3 regions of the Paraburkholderia sp. EG286B genome follow, and region 3 is predicted to be linked to each of the others. Evidence: riboswitches for the same ligand, from Rfam matches in the RefSeq annotation. Region 3 holds a riboswitch; each other region holds the start of a gene.
What was found. A riboswitch is a leader RNA that binds a small molecule or an ion and turns the genes downstream of it on or off. The one in region 3 is predicted to bind cobalamin.

Region 1 (4,313 bases), on a different contig from region 3:
GGCCGGCGGCACGAGCGAGCCCGCGTAGAGAATGACGGGGCAGCTGCGCACAAGGCGCTGGCCCTTCACGGTGATCAGTTCAGGATCGCCCGGCCCCGCACCGATGAAGAAAACGGTCATGCGTGGAAACTCCGCTGAATAGGGTTCGCGAGCGCGTCGCTTGCCGCTTGCGCCGACGTGAATTCACGTTGCGCGTCGGGCAGCGGCGGGCGCTGCATCATCACCACCGACAAGCCCAGTTCGCGCGCGACGGCGAGCTTCGCTTCGGTCGCGGCGCCGCCGCTGTTCTTGCTGACCACGACGTCGGTGCGCGCCTCGGTAAAGAGCGCGCGCTCGCCTTCTTCCGTGAATGGCCCGCGCGCATCGATGATGCATGCGCGGGCGTGGCCGGGATGCGCTTCGAGGCAACGGATCGTCCAGTGCTGCTGCGGCGGCACTTCGCTCAGATGCGCGAGCGGCTCGCGCCCGAGCGTGAAGAGCGGGCGCGCGAACGGCGCAATCGCCTCGACTACCCCAGCCCAGCCGCTTACCATGCGCCAGTCGTCGCCGGGCTGCGGCTGCCACGGCGCACGCCGCAGCGCCCAGTACGGCACGTCTGCCGCCGCGCATGCGCGCGCCGCGTTGGCGCTGATCTGCGCGGCATAGGGATGCGTGGCGTCGAAAACGAGCGCGATGTTTTCGTCGGCGAGAAAGCGCGCGAGCCCTTCTGCCCCGCCAAAGCCGCCCACTCGCACCGCGCAGGCGAGATCGGCGGGCACGCGGCCAAGGCCCGCGAGCGAGTACACGTGCTGCGGGCCGAGCGTGCGCGCGATCGCCAGCGCATCGCCGGTGCCGCCGAGCAGCAGGATGCGCGCCGTCATGGCTTGACCGCCTCGTAAAGCGTGACGGGCAACGCCTGACGCCAGGTGTCGAAGCCGCCCAGCGGCTGCGCCTCGCCGATGCCGATGCGCGTGAGCGTGCCGCCGTGCTGTGCGCGCCATGCCACTAGTGCCGCTTCGCTCTGCAACGTCACCGCGTTCGCGACGAGCCGCCCGCCGCTCGCGAGCGCCGCCCAGCATGCGTCCAGCACGCCGGGTACGGTCACGCCGCCGCCGATGAAGACCGCGTCGGGCGCGGCGAGTCCTGCGAGCGCGTCGGGCGCGCGGCCCGCGACGAGTTGCAAAGCCGGCACGCCCAACGCCGCCCGATTGTGCTCGATGAAGCGTTGACGCTCGGCGTGCGCCTCGATCGCGATCGCGCGGCAGGCGGCGTGCGAGCGCATCCACTCGATGCCGATCGAGCCGCTGCCCGCGCCCACGTCCCACAGCAGCGCGCCGGGCGTCGGCGCGAGACGCGCGAGCGTGAGCGCGCGCACGTCGCGCTTCGTGATCTGACCGTCGTGGCGAAAGGCGTCGTCGGGAAGGCCGGGCGTGAGCGTCCAGCCGCGCGCGGGCGTCTGCGCACTATCGCTTTCGCATTCGAATGCGACGAGATTGAGCGCCGCGGCTTGTTCGACGTGCCACGCATCGGCGCGGCCCTCGATGCGGAGTTCGAGCGGGCCGCCCAGATGCTCGAACACGGCAAGACGCGTGGCGGCGAAGCCCGCTTCGGCGAGCAGCGCGGCAAGCGCCGCGGGCGTGCGGCCGTCCGCGCTCAACGCGAGCACGCGCGAGCGCGCGTAGAGATGGCGGCGCAGCGCATCGAGCGGACGGCCGACGAGCGAGACCATCGCCGTATCCTGCAACGCCCACCCCATGCGCGCCGCCGCGAGCGAGAGCGACGACGGCGCGGGCAGCACGCGCATTTCACCGGGCGGCACGCGGCGCGCGAGCGTCGCGCCCACGCCGAACAGCATGGGGTCGCCGCTCGCGAGCACGCATACGGACGCATTCGACTCGCGGTATGCGAGCAGCGCCTCCACGCTGAACGGCTGCGGCCACGCCTCGCGCCGCGCACGCACGCGTGGGGGCAGCATCGCGAGATGGCGTTCGCCGCCCGTCACGATGGCCGCGTCGAACAGCGCGCGCCGCGCGTCGCGCCCGAGCCCCGCGTAGCCGTCGTCGCCGATGCCCACCACCGTCAGCCATGCCTGCTTGCCCTGCATGCGTTCTCCCGCCGTTGCCTGTTTTGTTGCCTGTTTCTCTACGCCGCCACGGGCCCGCAGCCCGATCATGGGGCGGAGCACGCGCGAAAACGGGCATAATACCGTGTCCGCCGGCGCCGTTAAGGCAACTTTGCGTGAGACCAGAGTCAGCGCTAAAGCGCTAACTCCGGATCGCAATCAGGGAACACAGCAAGCTGTGGCCGCCCTCGCGACTGTGAGCAGCGAGACCGCATCCACCTGAGCCACTGGTATTACCGGGAAGGCCGATGCGGTCGACGACCTGTGAGCCAGGAGACCTGCCGGCCGACTGTTCGCGCGAACCCATATCGGGCGGGGTGTACCGATATCGCTGCCGTTGCCGCGCAATGCTTACCCGGTATTCCCTTGAAACACGAAACGAAGCCCGTCTCGCCCGCTGCCGCATTGGCCGTGCTCCGCCCCTCGGCGTGCCCGGGGCTCGTGCGCGTGGTCGCGGCGCGCGACGGCGGCCTGTGCCGCATCCGTCTGCCCGGCGGCATGCTGAGCGCCGTGCGGGCGCGCGCCCTCGCCGACGCAGCGTCGACGCACGCGAGCGGCGTGCTCGAACTGACCAATCGCGCGAACGTGCAGATTCGCGGCGTGCTCGCGGGCGAGGAAGCGGCGTTGAGCGCTGCGCTGATCGGCGCGGGCCTCGGCCCCGCCGGCATCGACGCCGCGAGCCCGGTCGAGCGCGCGTGCGCCGCCGACGAATTGCGCAACGTGATGCTGAGCCCGCTCGCGGGCCTCGACCCTGACGCGTTGTGCGACACGACGGAACTCGCCGCCGCGCTCATCGACATGATGCAGCGCGAGCCACGCCTCGCCGCGCTCTCGCCCAAGTTCGCGCTGCAACTGGACGGCGGCGAGCGTGTGGCGATGCTCGAGCATCCGCACGACATCTGGCTCGCCGCGCTGCCTTATGGCGCAACGGTGCGCTTCGCGCTGGGGCTCGCAGGTTGCCCCACGGCGCAGCCAGTCGGCACGCTCGCGGCCGAAGACGTTTGCGCATCGATGCGCGCGCTGTTGCATGCGTTCCTCGATCTCGCGGACGCGGACGCCACCCGCATGCGCGACGTCCTCGCCACTCATTCGCTCGATGCGCTGCTGCAGCGCGCGCAACAGCATGGCGAATGCGCGCTGACGCGTGACGACGCCACGCTGCACGCGTGGCGCCGCGCGCCGAGCCCCGCCGGCTTGCGCCTCGGCGCGCACGCGCTGCACGCCGACGGCAGCGGCTACGTGGGCGCGCAGCCCGCGCTCGGCCGTATCGACGCGCCAACGCTGCGCGCACTCGCCGCACTCGCGGAAGACTCGGGCGATGCGACGCTGCGCGTGACGCCATGGCAAGGCGTGCTGCTGCCGAACGTGCCCGCGCACGCCATGCCCGCCGCGCTCGAACGCCTGCACGCGCTCGGCCTGATCGTCTCGCGCGCCGACCCGCTCGCCCGCCTCATCGCGTGCACGGGCTCGACCGGATGTGCGAAAAGCAGCGCAGACACGAAAGCCGACGCCCAGCGCCTCGCCGCCCTGCTGCCGCCCGGCGCCGAAGCCCACCTGAGCGGCTGCGAACGCTCCTGCGCGGCCGCGCATTGCGCGCCGTTCACGTTGCTCGCCAGCGCCCCCGACCACTACGACCTGTACCAGCGCGACGATACGCAAAGCGGCTTCGGCCGGCTCGTCGCGCGCAGCCTGACGATCGAAGCCGCCGCGCTGGCACTCGCGCAGCGGCCCCGGAGTACCCAAGATGTCTGATTACATTCGCGACGGCCAGGCGATCTATCGCGAGTCGTTCGCGACGATCCGCGCCGAAGCCGACCTCTCGCGCATTCCCGCCGACCTCGAAAAACTCGCCGTGCGCGTGATTCATGCATGCGGCATGGTCGACGTGGCCGCCGACCTCGCGTTTTCCGCAGGCGCGGGCATGGCGGGCCGCAACGCGCTCGCGGGCGGCGCGCCGATTCTCTGCGACGCGAAAATGGTCGCTTATGGCGTGACGCGCGCGCGCTTGCCCGCGGACAACGCCGTGATCTGCACACTCGACGATCCCGCCGTCCCGGATCTCGCGCGCGAGATCGGCAACACGCGCTCGGCAGCCGCGCTCGAACTGTGGCGGCCGCATCTGGCAGGCAGCGTCGTTGCGATCGGCAATGCGCCCACCGCGCTCTTTTATCTGCTCGACATGATTGCCGCCGGCGCCCCACGCCCCGCGCTC
Region 2 (4,313 bases), on a different contig from region 3:
GCCCGAAGCGGGCGCGCTGATGAAGAGCGCGGGGCAGGCAACCGTTGCGCTCATGCGCTCAAAACTCCACGCCCTTTTGCGCTTTCACGCCTTGCTCGCGATACGGATGCTTCACGAGGCGCATTTCCGTGACGAGGTCGGCCGCTTCGATCAGGGCGTCGGGCGCATGGCGACCCGTCACGACCACGTGCACGTGCGGCGCGCGCGAGGCGATCACACCGAGCACTTCGTCGAGCGGCAGGTACTCGTATTTGAGCACCGTGTTGAGTTCGTCGAGGATCACCATGGCGTACTCGCCGCTCTCGATCATGCGCTTCGCTTCGTCCCAGCCCTTGCGCGCGGTGGCGATGTCTCCGTCGCGATTCTGCGTGTTCCAGGTGTAGCCGTCGCCCATCGTCACGAACTCGCAGTGCGCAACACTGCCGAGGAAATCGCGTTCGGCCGTGTGCAGTGCGCCCTTGATGAACTGCACGACGCCTAGCTTCATGCCGTGGCCGAGCATGCGCACGGCCATGCCGAACGCGGCCGTGCTCTTGCCCTTGCCGTTGCCGGTGTTGACGATCAACAGGCCCTTTTCGTGCGTCGCGGCGGCCTGCTTCTTCTCGTGGCCTTCGCGGCGGCGTTGCGTCATGCGTTGGTGCGATTCGGGATCGGTTTTCATCATCGGGAGTGGGTTGGTGGCGGCGTTTTCGCGTCCGCGTTTTCGTGATCTTGCAGAATGCCTGCGATTGCGACCGTCACGCCGTCGAGCGCCAGCTTGCCGCGCACGAGCGGAGCGCCGCCCGCCGCGAGACGCGCGCAGGGCTCGCACACGCCGTCCACACCGAACTGCGCCTGCGCGGCGGCGGAGGGCGGCGCCAGTGTCGGCGTCGCGGCGAGCTGCTCCCGCGTGTACGTCTGCAGCGGCAGCGCGTGTGCCGCGCAAAACGCTTGCAAGGCGGGTTCGCCGGCTTTGGCGTCGAGCGTCGCCACGGCCGTTACGCCGTCGAGCGGCCACGCGCCGAGCGCGGCGCGCACTGCGGCTTCGACCTGCGCGAGCGTCACGCCGCGCCGGCAGCCGATGCCGAGCGCAAGCGGCGGCACGCGCTGCGCGGGCTCCGGCGTGGCTTCGAATGAGGCTGCGCGCGAGGCGCGATGTTCGGCAGGATTCACGGCGAGAGCGTCGATCGAAGGCGTGACCGCAGAGGCAAAACGAGCAAAAGCGTCGCGTTCCAGCAGGCGCCGGATGCGCGCTACGATAGCACACGCTTTTGCGGCTTCCCACGCCTTCCTTGACGCGCAGGCCCCCCGCGCCTACACTCGCACGCACTCTGGTGCTCGCGCGCGCGATTCATAATGCACGCGCAGTTAAACGGGAATCAGGGAGCCATCCCGCCTCGGGCATGGCCAACCTGAACTGCACCCGCAACGGTACAACGAGCGCGGCGTTCGCACGAATGCCGCAAACCGCTTCCATGCTTTACGCAGTCCACGCCACTGTGCAAGCCGGCCGCAAGGCCGCTCGCGCGGGAAGGCGAAGCGGTGTTTCGTCAGTCCGGATACCGGCCAGATACGTGGGATTCGCGCTGCGGGGATGCGGTGCCGGGTCCGTGATTTTCATGCGTCAGCCGGGCGAGGCCCGGGTGCGTTTCTGGTCGTTCGTCCCCTGCAGGTTGTTGCATCGTTGCGCGTGACAGCGTCTCCATGGATACGCGCGTGTGCGCAACACGGCACCCGCACGAACGGCAGGCGCGACGCACCATGCCCCTCGATACGGCCTGGCGCCGAAGGAGCACTTCATGCAAATGCGCAAGATTCCGGTCACGATCGTGACGGGCTTTCTCGGCAGCGGTAAAACCACGCTGCTGCGTCACATTCTTCAGCACGCGGGCGGCCTGCGCGTCGCGGTCATCGTCAACGAATTCGGCGAACTCGGCATCGACGGCGAAATCCTGCGTGGCTGCGGCATCGGCTGCGACGAAGACGGCAACGAAACCGAAGGCCAGCTCTACGAACTCGCAAACGGCTGCCTTTGCTGCACCGTGCAGGAAGAGTTCTTTCCCGTGATGGAGAAACTGCTCGAACGCCGCGGCGATGTCGATCACGTGCTGATCGAAACCTCGGGTCTCGCGCTGCCCAAGCCGCTCGTGCAGGCGTTCAACTGGCCGTCGATCCGCAACGCGTTCACCGTCGATGCGGTCGTGACCATGGTGGACGGCCCCGCCGCCGCGAGCGGCCAGTTCGCCGAAAATCCGCAGGCCGTGGACGCGCAGCGCCGCGCCGACCCGAACCTCGATCACGAGTCGCCGCTGCATGAGCTGTTCGAAGACCAGCTTTCGGCGGCCGACCTCGTCATTCTCAACAAGACCGATCTGCTGGACGTTGCGGACCAGGACGCGCTCATCGCCGAACTGCGCGAAGAACTGCCGCCGCAGGTGAAGATCGTGCGCGCGCAGCACGGCAAGCTCGATCTGCATACGCTGCTCGGGCTCGAGGCGGCCTCCGAGGAGAGCATTCATCTGCGGCACGACCATCACGGTTCCGCCGACGATCCCGATCATCACCATGACGAGTTCGATTCGGTCGTGGTGTCAGGCGCTGCCGCTTCGCGCGAAAGCGTGATCGAGGCGCTGCAACAACTCGTCGATGCGCACACGATCTATCGCGTGAAGGGCTTTGCCGCGTTGCCGGGCGCGCCCATGCGCCTCGTGATTCAAGGCGTGGGCCGTCGCTTCGACAGCTATTTCGACCGCCGCTGGAACGCGCAGGAAAGCGCGGCACAGCCGCTCGCGAGCCGTTTCGTGCTGATCGGCGAAGACCTCGATGGCGCGACGCTGCAAGCGGCCTTCGATACCGCATTGGCGAACCTGCAGACCGCGGCCGCGAAGTGATCGCGCCGAGCTAGACGAGGCTGTTCCATGCATTTGCTGCGCACCACGCCGGGCGGTTTCGTCGACGACACGCAAGGCGTTATCCGGATCGACCAGCAGCCCGCCGAGATCGTCGTGCTCAGTTCGGCGGACACCACGCTCGCGCTGCTGGCGAGCGTGGTGCCGCGTCTGCCCGCCGGTTTTCCGGGCGTGCGGCTCGCGAACGTCACGTATCTGCGCCAGCCCGCGTCGGTGGACTTCTACGTCGAAGACGTCTTGCAGCACGCGCGCGTGGTGGTGGTCGATCATCTGGGCGGCGAAACGTACTGGCCTTATGGGATCGAGCAGGTCGTCTCGCTCGCCGGGCGTCGCGGACAACTGCTCGCGATGTTTTCGGGCGACTTGCAGGAAGACCCCAATCTCATCGCCAAGAGCCGCGCCGAGCCCGAGTTTTGCCGCTTGCTGTGGCGTTATCTGCGCGAAGGCGGCGCGGCCAACGCCGAATCGTTCCTGCGTGCGCTCGCGTGGCGCGCGTTCGACTGGGGCAGCGAGCCCGCGCCGCCCGTCGCGCTGCCGGCCGCCGCACTCTATTGCCCGCAGCGCGATGTCGCGACCATCGACGAATGGCGCGCGCGCTGGCAACCCGGCGCGCCGGTCGTCGCGCTGCTGTTTTACAAGGCGCATCTGCAGGCGGCGAACACCGCCGCTTTCGATGCCTTGATCGCCGCGCTGCTCGCGCGCGGCCTGAACCCGCTGCCGCTTGCGATCACGTCGCTCAAGGACGCCTTGAGCCGCGACGTGCTCGACCAACTGGCGGCCGAACACGACGTCTCGCTCGTGCTGAATACCACGGCATTCGCGGCTTCATCGCTCGATGACCCCGAACCGATCGCGCTCGCCGGCGACGCGCCTGTGCTCCAGGTGATCCTGAGCGGCGGCAATCGCGAAGACTGGGTGAAGGACAATCACGGCCTGAATTCTCGCGACATCGCCATGCATATCGCACTGCCCGAAGTGGACGGCCGCGTGATTACGCGTGCGATCAGCTTCAAGGGCCTTGCGTACCACTGCAAGGAGACGCAGGTCGATGTCGTGCGCTATCAGCCCGACGCCGAACGCGTGGCTTTCGTCGCCGAACTGGCGCGCCGGTGGTGCCGTCTGCGCAGCCTGCCGAATGCAGAGAAGAAGCTCGCGCTCGTGCTCGCGAACTATCCGATGAGCGAAGGGCGCATCGGCAACGGCGTGGGGCTCGACACGCCGGCCTCGGTGGTCGGCATCCTGCGCATGCTGCGCGACGAAGGCTATCGCGTGGCCGATCTGCCCGCAGACGGCGACGCGCTCATGCGCATCCTCACGCAGGGCGTGACGAACGATCCGGACACGCGCGCGCTGCGCCCCGCATGGCAAAGTCTTTCTCTCGACGACTACCGCGCGCGCTTCTCGCAGTTGCCCGTCGAGGCGCAA
Region 3 (4,313 bases):
CGCCGTTTCGGGGCTGGAGTCCGATGGCGACGAGCAGTTTTTCTGCGGCGGCGGCAACAGCGGGAAGATTCGCGCGGTGCGGCGGCCGAAGCGCGAGGGCTAGGCGAGCGGGCGCGCGAAACGCTTGAACGCACCCGCTCGCACGCAACGCTCAGAACGTATAGGTCACCTTGCCAAACGCCGTGCGCCCCAGCGTGTTGTACCCGTATGCAGTCACGTACTGCCGGTTGAACACGTTCGCCAGCGTGGCCGAAAGCGCGAGATGCGCATTGACCTTGTACGACGCGCGCAGGCTCACCGTGGTCCACGAAGGCAGGTAGATCGTGTTGAGCTGGTCGTCGAACGTCGAGCCGTTATACAGCAGCGAAACGCCGGTACTGAGCGCGTGGAGCTGGAACTCGTCCCACGTGTGATCGACGCTCAGGCTCGCCGTCTGGCGCGGGCGGCGATTGAGCCAGGTCTGGTCGGTCACGTCCTGCGGATTCAGGATCCCCACCGTGAGGCTCACTGGCGTGGACTTGCCGAGCGTGCCCTTGTACGAGAGGTCGAGCCCCTGAATGTGCGCGCGGCCCACGTTCACGGGCAGGAAGGTCTGCGAGTTGTACGTGATGAGGTCGTGCACGCGCGTGTCGTACACGGCCGCCGTGAACGTGCCGATCGACGTGGTGGCGTCGAGCGCGGCTTCGATCGAATCGCTGCGTTCGGGCAGCAGGTTGGGATTCGAGTAGCCCGGATAGTAGAGGTCGTTGAAGGTCGGCAGGCGGAACGCGTTGCCGTACGAAACGCGCGCGGTGTAGACCGGCGTGATCGCCCACGACAGTGCGACGTTGCCCGTATTCACCGATTGCCCCTGCACGATCTCATGCCGCCCCGCCAGAAACAGCGTGACGGGTCCGAGCGTGGTGGACTGATGCATCGACACGGCCGAATCGTTGCGCGCGGGCAGGCCGCCCGGCACATCCACGGGCAGGAACGCCATCTCGCGCGTGTAGTCGTAGGCGAGCTTGGTCTCTCCGTCGAGCGGCATGCCGAAGAGCGTGTGGCCTCTTTCCTGATGCGTGATCGACGTGGAGGTGGAAAAGCGCGTCGAGTCGATCTCGTCGGTCGGGATCGCCGGGTCGTTCGAATAGAGGAACTGACGGTCCGTCGCGTAGCCCACCGACTGGTCGAACTGCGTGGTCGGCGTGATGTCGAGGTGGAACGCGAGGCCGGTCGTGAGCTGGTTGTCGCGCTGGCGGTCGTTGCCCCCCGCGTTGTCGTACGAGAGATCGGAGCGGTGGTAGAGCGCGAAGGTCGAGATCGACCAGTTGTCGTGCGCGTAGCCAAGGCGCGCGTCCAGGTTCTGCGCGTGGTATGGATTGCGGCCGTCTTCGTGGCCGTAGGCCCCGGGCTGCGTCGCGTCGATGCCCGCTGTGTTGTAGTCGTGCAGGCCCAGCGAGTAGGTGAGGCCGCTCAGTGCGGAAAGCGGCCCGGTCGAGCCGATCGTGCCCGAGGTGCGCACCTGCGTGTCGAAGGTCTTGTTCGAGCCGCCGCCGAACGAGACGGTGGTCTGGTTCGGCTGGTTCGACGCATGACGCGTGAAGAGCTGCACGACGCCGCCCACGGCATCCGCGCCGAACGAGGCGGCTGCGGGGCCCGAGATCACTTCGACGCGGTCGAACGAGGCGGTCGCCAGATCGGCCCATTCGGCCGTGCCCGTGGTGACGGAGCCAATGCGTATGCCGTCGATGAACACGGCCACCTGGTCGGCCGACGACCCGCGGATGCTCACCCCCGTGTACGACCCCGGCCCGCCGGTCTGCGAGACGGTGACGCCGGGCAGCGTGGCGAGCGCCTGCGCGATGCTGGGGTCGGCGGGGGAGACGCGGTCGAGGTCCTCGCGCGTGAGCACCTGGGTGCTTGCGTAGCGCTGGTCGAACGATTGCGGCAGATGCTGCGCGTCGCCCACGACGAGGATATTGGGCAGCGTGGTGCCGTCGCCGGCTTGCTGCTGTGTCTGGGTCGGCGATGCGTCGGCGGCCTGCGCGGTTTGCCACGCACAGGCGAGCGCGGCGGAAGTCAATACGAATTGGCGAAACTTCATGATGCGGTGGCTGGAAACAGCTCCTGAAAAACGGGCTGTCCGTGCAACGGGCGATCGCCGCGTGGGCGGTGCTTTTGCGCATTGGGGATCCCCGCCCGCTGCGGCTGCTGGACTCGGCTGATGGCAGGTCTCCTGGCTCGCGGGTCGACGTCCGTTGCCGGCCTTCCCGGTTTCCCAGTGGCACGCTCTGGCATGGACTCGCCGCTAACAGTTGCGGGGGCAGCCGCAGTCTTGCACTGCGTTCCCTTTTGATCCCGTCGCCGGGAACCATCAGCGCGCAAGGGTAATGGCCGCGCATTCGCCGCGTCAACCTTTGACGTGTGTCGTGTGGCGAAAACACCCGGTTTGGCCGCTCCCGCAACTTACGCTATCCTTGCAGCTGTTTTTCGCGCGTAGGCGCTGCACGAGCGAAACGCAGCAGGGAAGCCGGTGAGAATCCGGCGCGGTCGCGCCACTGTGACTGGCTGTCAATCGAGCCAGAAGTCAGACCCCGCTACGTTTATTTCACGACTCATTCCCGGGCGCGTAACCCAAGGAGCCGTCAATGCACACCCTCCCACCTTGGAAAAGCGGGCCAATCCGGCCACCACCACCGGCCCTGATGCGGCGTAGACCGCTCACGGGCCACCAGGCGTTCGCTGTTCAAAAGCACGCTGGATATTGACGGATTAACGACGACGTCGGGTCACCTCGCCGCAACAAGCGAGGGCTGACGGCGCTCGTCCATGCATTCTTTACTAGCACAAACAAGAAGACTCATGAACAAGCACATTCTGGCCGCCCTCGGCGGGGCGGCGTTGGCATTCACAGGCGCTGGCGCCTCGGCGCAGCAGGTCACGTTGTACGGTGAGATCGACGCTAGCGTCGACTATGTCAGCGACGTTGCGGGCCGCAGCCAGTATCGCGCAGGCTCGGGCCTGATCGACGGCAGTTTTTGGGGCCTGCAGGGCAGCGAGGATCTCGGCGGCGGCAACGCCGCGATCTTTCGCCTCGAGCGCGGTTTCTCGGTCACCTCCGGCGAAGCCTTCAACGACCATCCGTTCTATGTTGGTCTGCAATCCGAACGATTTGGCACGATCACGCTGGGCCGCCAGTACGACACGATGCACGACTACTTCGCCCCGTTCACGCTGACGGGTGGCGCGGCCGGCACGGCATTCGCGCATCCGTTCGACAACGACAACGCCAACAATTCCTGGCTCGCCTCGAATGCGGTGAAGTTCGCGAGCGCCACATACGGTGGTTTCAGCGCCGGCGCGATGTACGCGTTTTCGAACGCGGCGGGGCGCTTCGCGCAAAACCGCGCTTACGGCTTCGGCGCGCATTACGAGGGCGGCCCGTTCAGCGCCGGTGTGGCTTGGATGCACATCGACGGACGCGGCGCCTCTTCGGTGGGTGCGTACGACACGTCGGTGCTGCCGGGTGCGGGCCTCGTGCCGACCGAGGTCGCGGTGCAGCGCGAAGATACCATTGGCGCGGGCATGAGCTACGCGCTCGGCGACGTGACGCTCGGCGCGGCCTGGTCACGTTCCATTCATACGGGTGTGAGCGAGGCCGATGGCGGCGTGCCGCTCCCGTCGATCGCCTTCAGCAACTACGAAGTGAATGCGCTGTGGCAGGTGACGCCCGCGTTCTCGCTGGCGGGCATGTATGCCTATACGGGCGCGACCTCCGCACATTGGCATCAAGGTGCGCTGCAGGCCGACTATCAGCTGTCGAAACGCACGGACGTGTATACCGAGGCGGTCTATCAGCGCGCGTCGTCCGGTGCGTTTGCGATGATCAACACCTGCGACCCGTCGGGCGGCCGCAACCAGGTGCTCGTGGCGGCGGGCATCCGGCATCGCTTCTGATTCACACGCAAAACGGCCCCGAACCATCGCGATTCGGGGCCGCTTTGCTGAGTGACTACATCACGAAGCCGAGAGCTTCACCGAAACGCCGGTCGAAGAATAAACGGGCGTGGCCTTGAAACCATCCACCGTGACCGTTGCGAATTTCACCGATGCGCCGCTGCCGTCGATCACGTCGATCGAGTCGCCCGCTTTCGGCGTATAGCCGTTCACGAACTTCACATGCAGCGTGCCGCCCGCCACCGTGAGCTGGCCGCCCACGCGCAGGCGTCCGCCGCCGTTGCCGTCGATGTCGAGTTCGAGCGTCGTGCCGTTGAGCTGCGTGTACTTGCCCGCCACCGTCAACGGTGCGCTCGTCGCCACGGCCACGCCGCCGC

Region 1: it holds a riboswitch for cobalamin, as region 3 does, so the genes downstream of both, cobG (precorrin-3B synthase) here and AB4Y42_RS30805 (TonB-dependent receptor) in region 3, are expected to answer to the same signal.
Region 2: it holds a riboswitch for cobalamin, as region 3 does, so the genes downstream of both, cobW (cobalamin biosynthesis protein CobW) here and AB4Y42_RS30805 (TonB-dependent receptor) in region 3, are expected to answer to the same signal.

The regions. Positions count from the first base shown of each region.
Region 1 is NZ_JBFRCF010000009.1:253,547-257,859, forward strand. Features, by position in the region: gene cobM (precorrin-4 C(11)-methyltransferase) at 1-120, opposite strand, end outside; gene AB4Y42_RS21355 (cobalt-precorrin-6A reductase) at 117-860, opposite strand; gene cbiE (precorrin-6y C5,15-methyltransferase (decarboxylating) subunit CbiE) at 857-2,083, opposite strand; cobalamin riboswitch at 2,214-2,402, shown strand; gene cobG (precorrin-3B synthase) at 2,468-3,853, shown strand; gene AB4Y42_RS21370 (precorrin-8X methylmutase) at 3,846-4,313, shown strand, end outside.
Region 2 is NZ_JBFRCF010000009.1:267,293-271,605, reverse strand. Features, by position in the region: gene AB4Y42_RS21425 (cobyrinate a,c-diamide synthase) at 1-54, opposite strand, end outside; gene cobO (cob(I)yrinic acid a,c-diamide adenosyltransferase) at 59-661, opposite strand; gene AB4Y42_RS21415 (cobalamin biosynthesis protein) at 661-1,152, opposite strand; cobalamin riboswitch at 1,295-1,565, shown strand; gene cobW (cobalamin biosynthesis protein CobW) at 1,779-2,870, shown strand; gene cobN (cobaltochelatase subunit CobN) at 2,898-4,313, shown strand, end outside.
Region 3 is NZ_JBFRCF010000017.1:82,302-86,614, forward strand. Features, by position in the region: gene AB4Y42_RS30800 (glutamine cyclotransferase) at 1-103, shown strand, start outside; gene AB4Y42_RS30805 (TonB-dependent receptor) at 152-2,083, opposite strand; cobalamin riboswitch at 2,188-2,370, opposite strand; cobalamin riboswitch at 2,461-2,595, shown strand; gene AB4Y42_RS30810 (porin) at 2,842-3,936, shown strand; partial or broken gene AB4Y42_RS30815 (autotransporter-associated beta strand repeat-containing protein) at 3,997-4,313, opposite strand, start outside.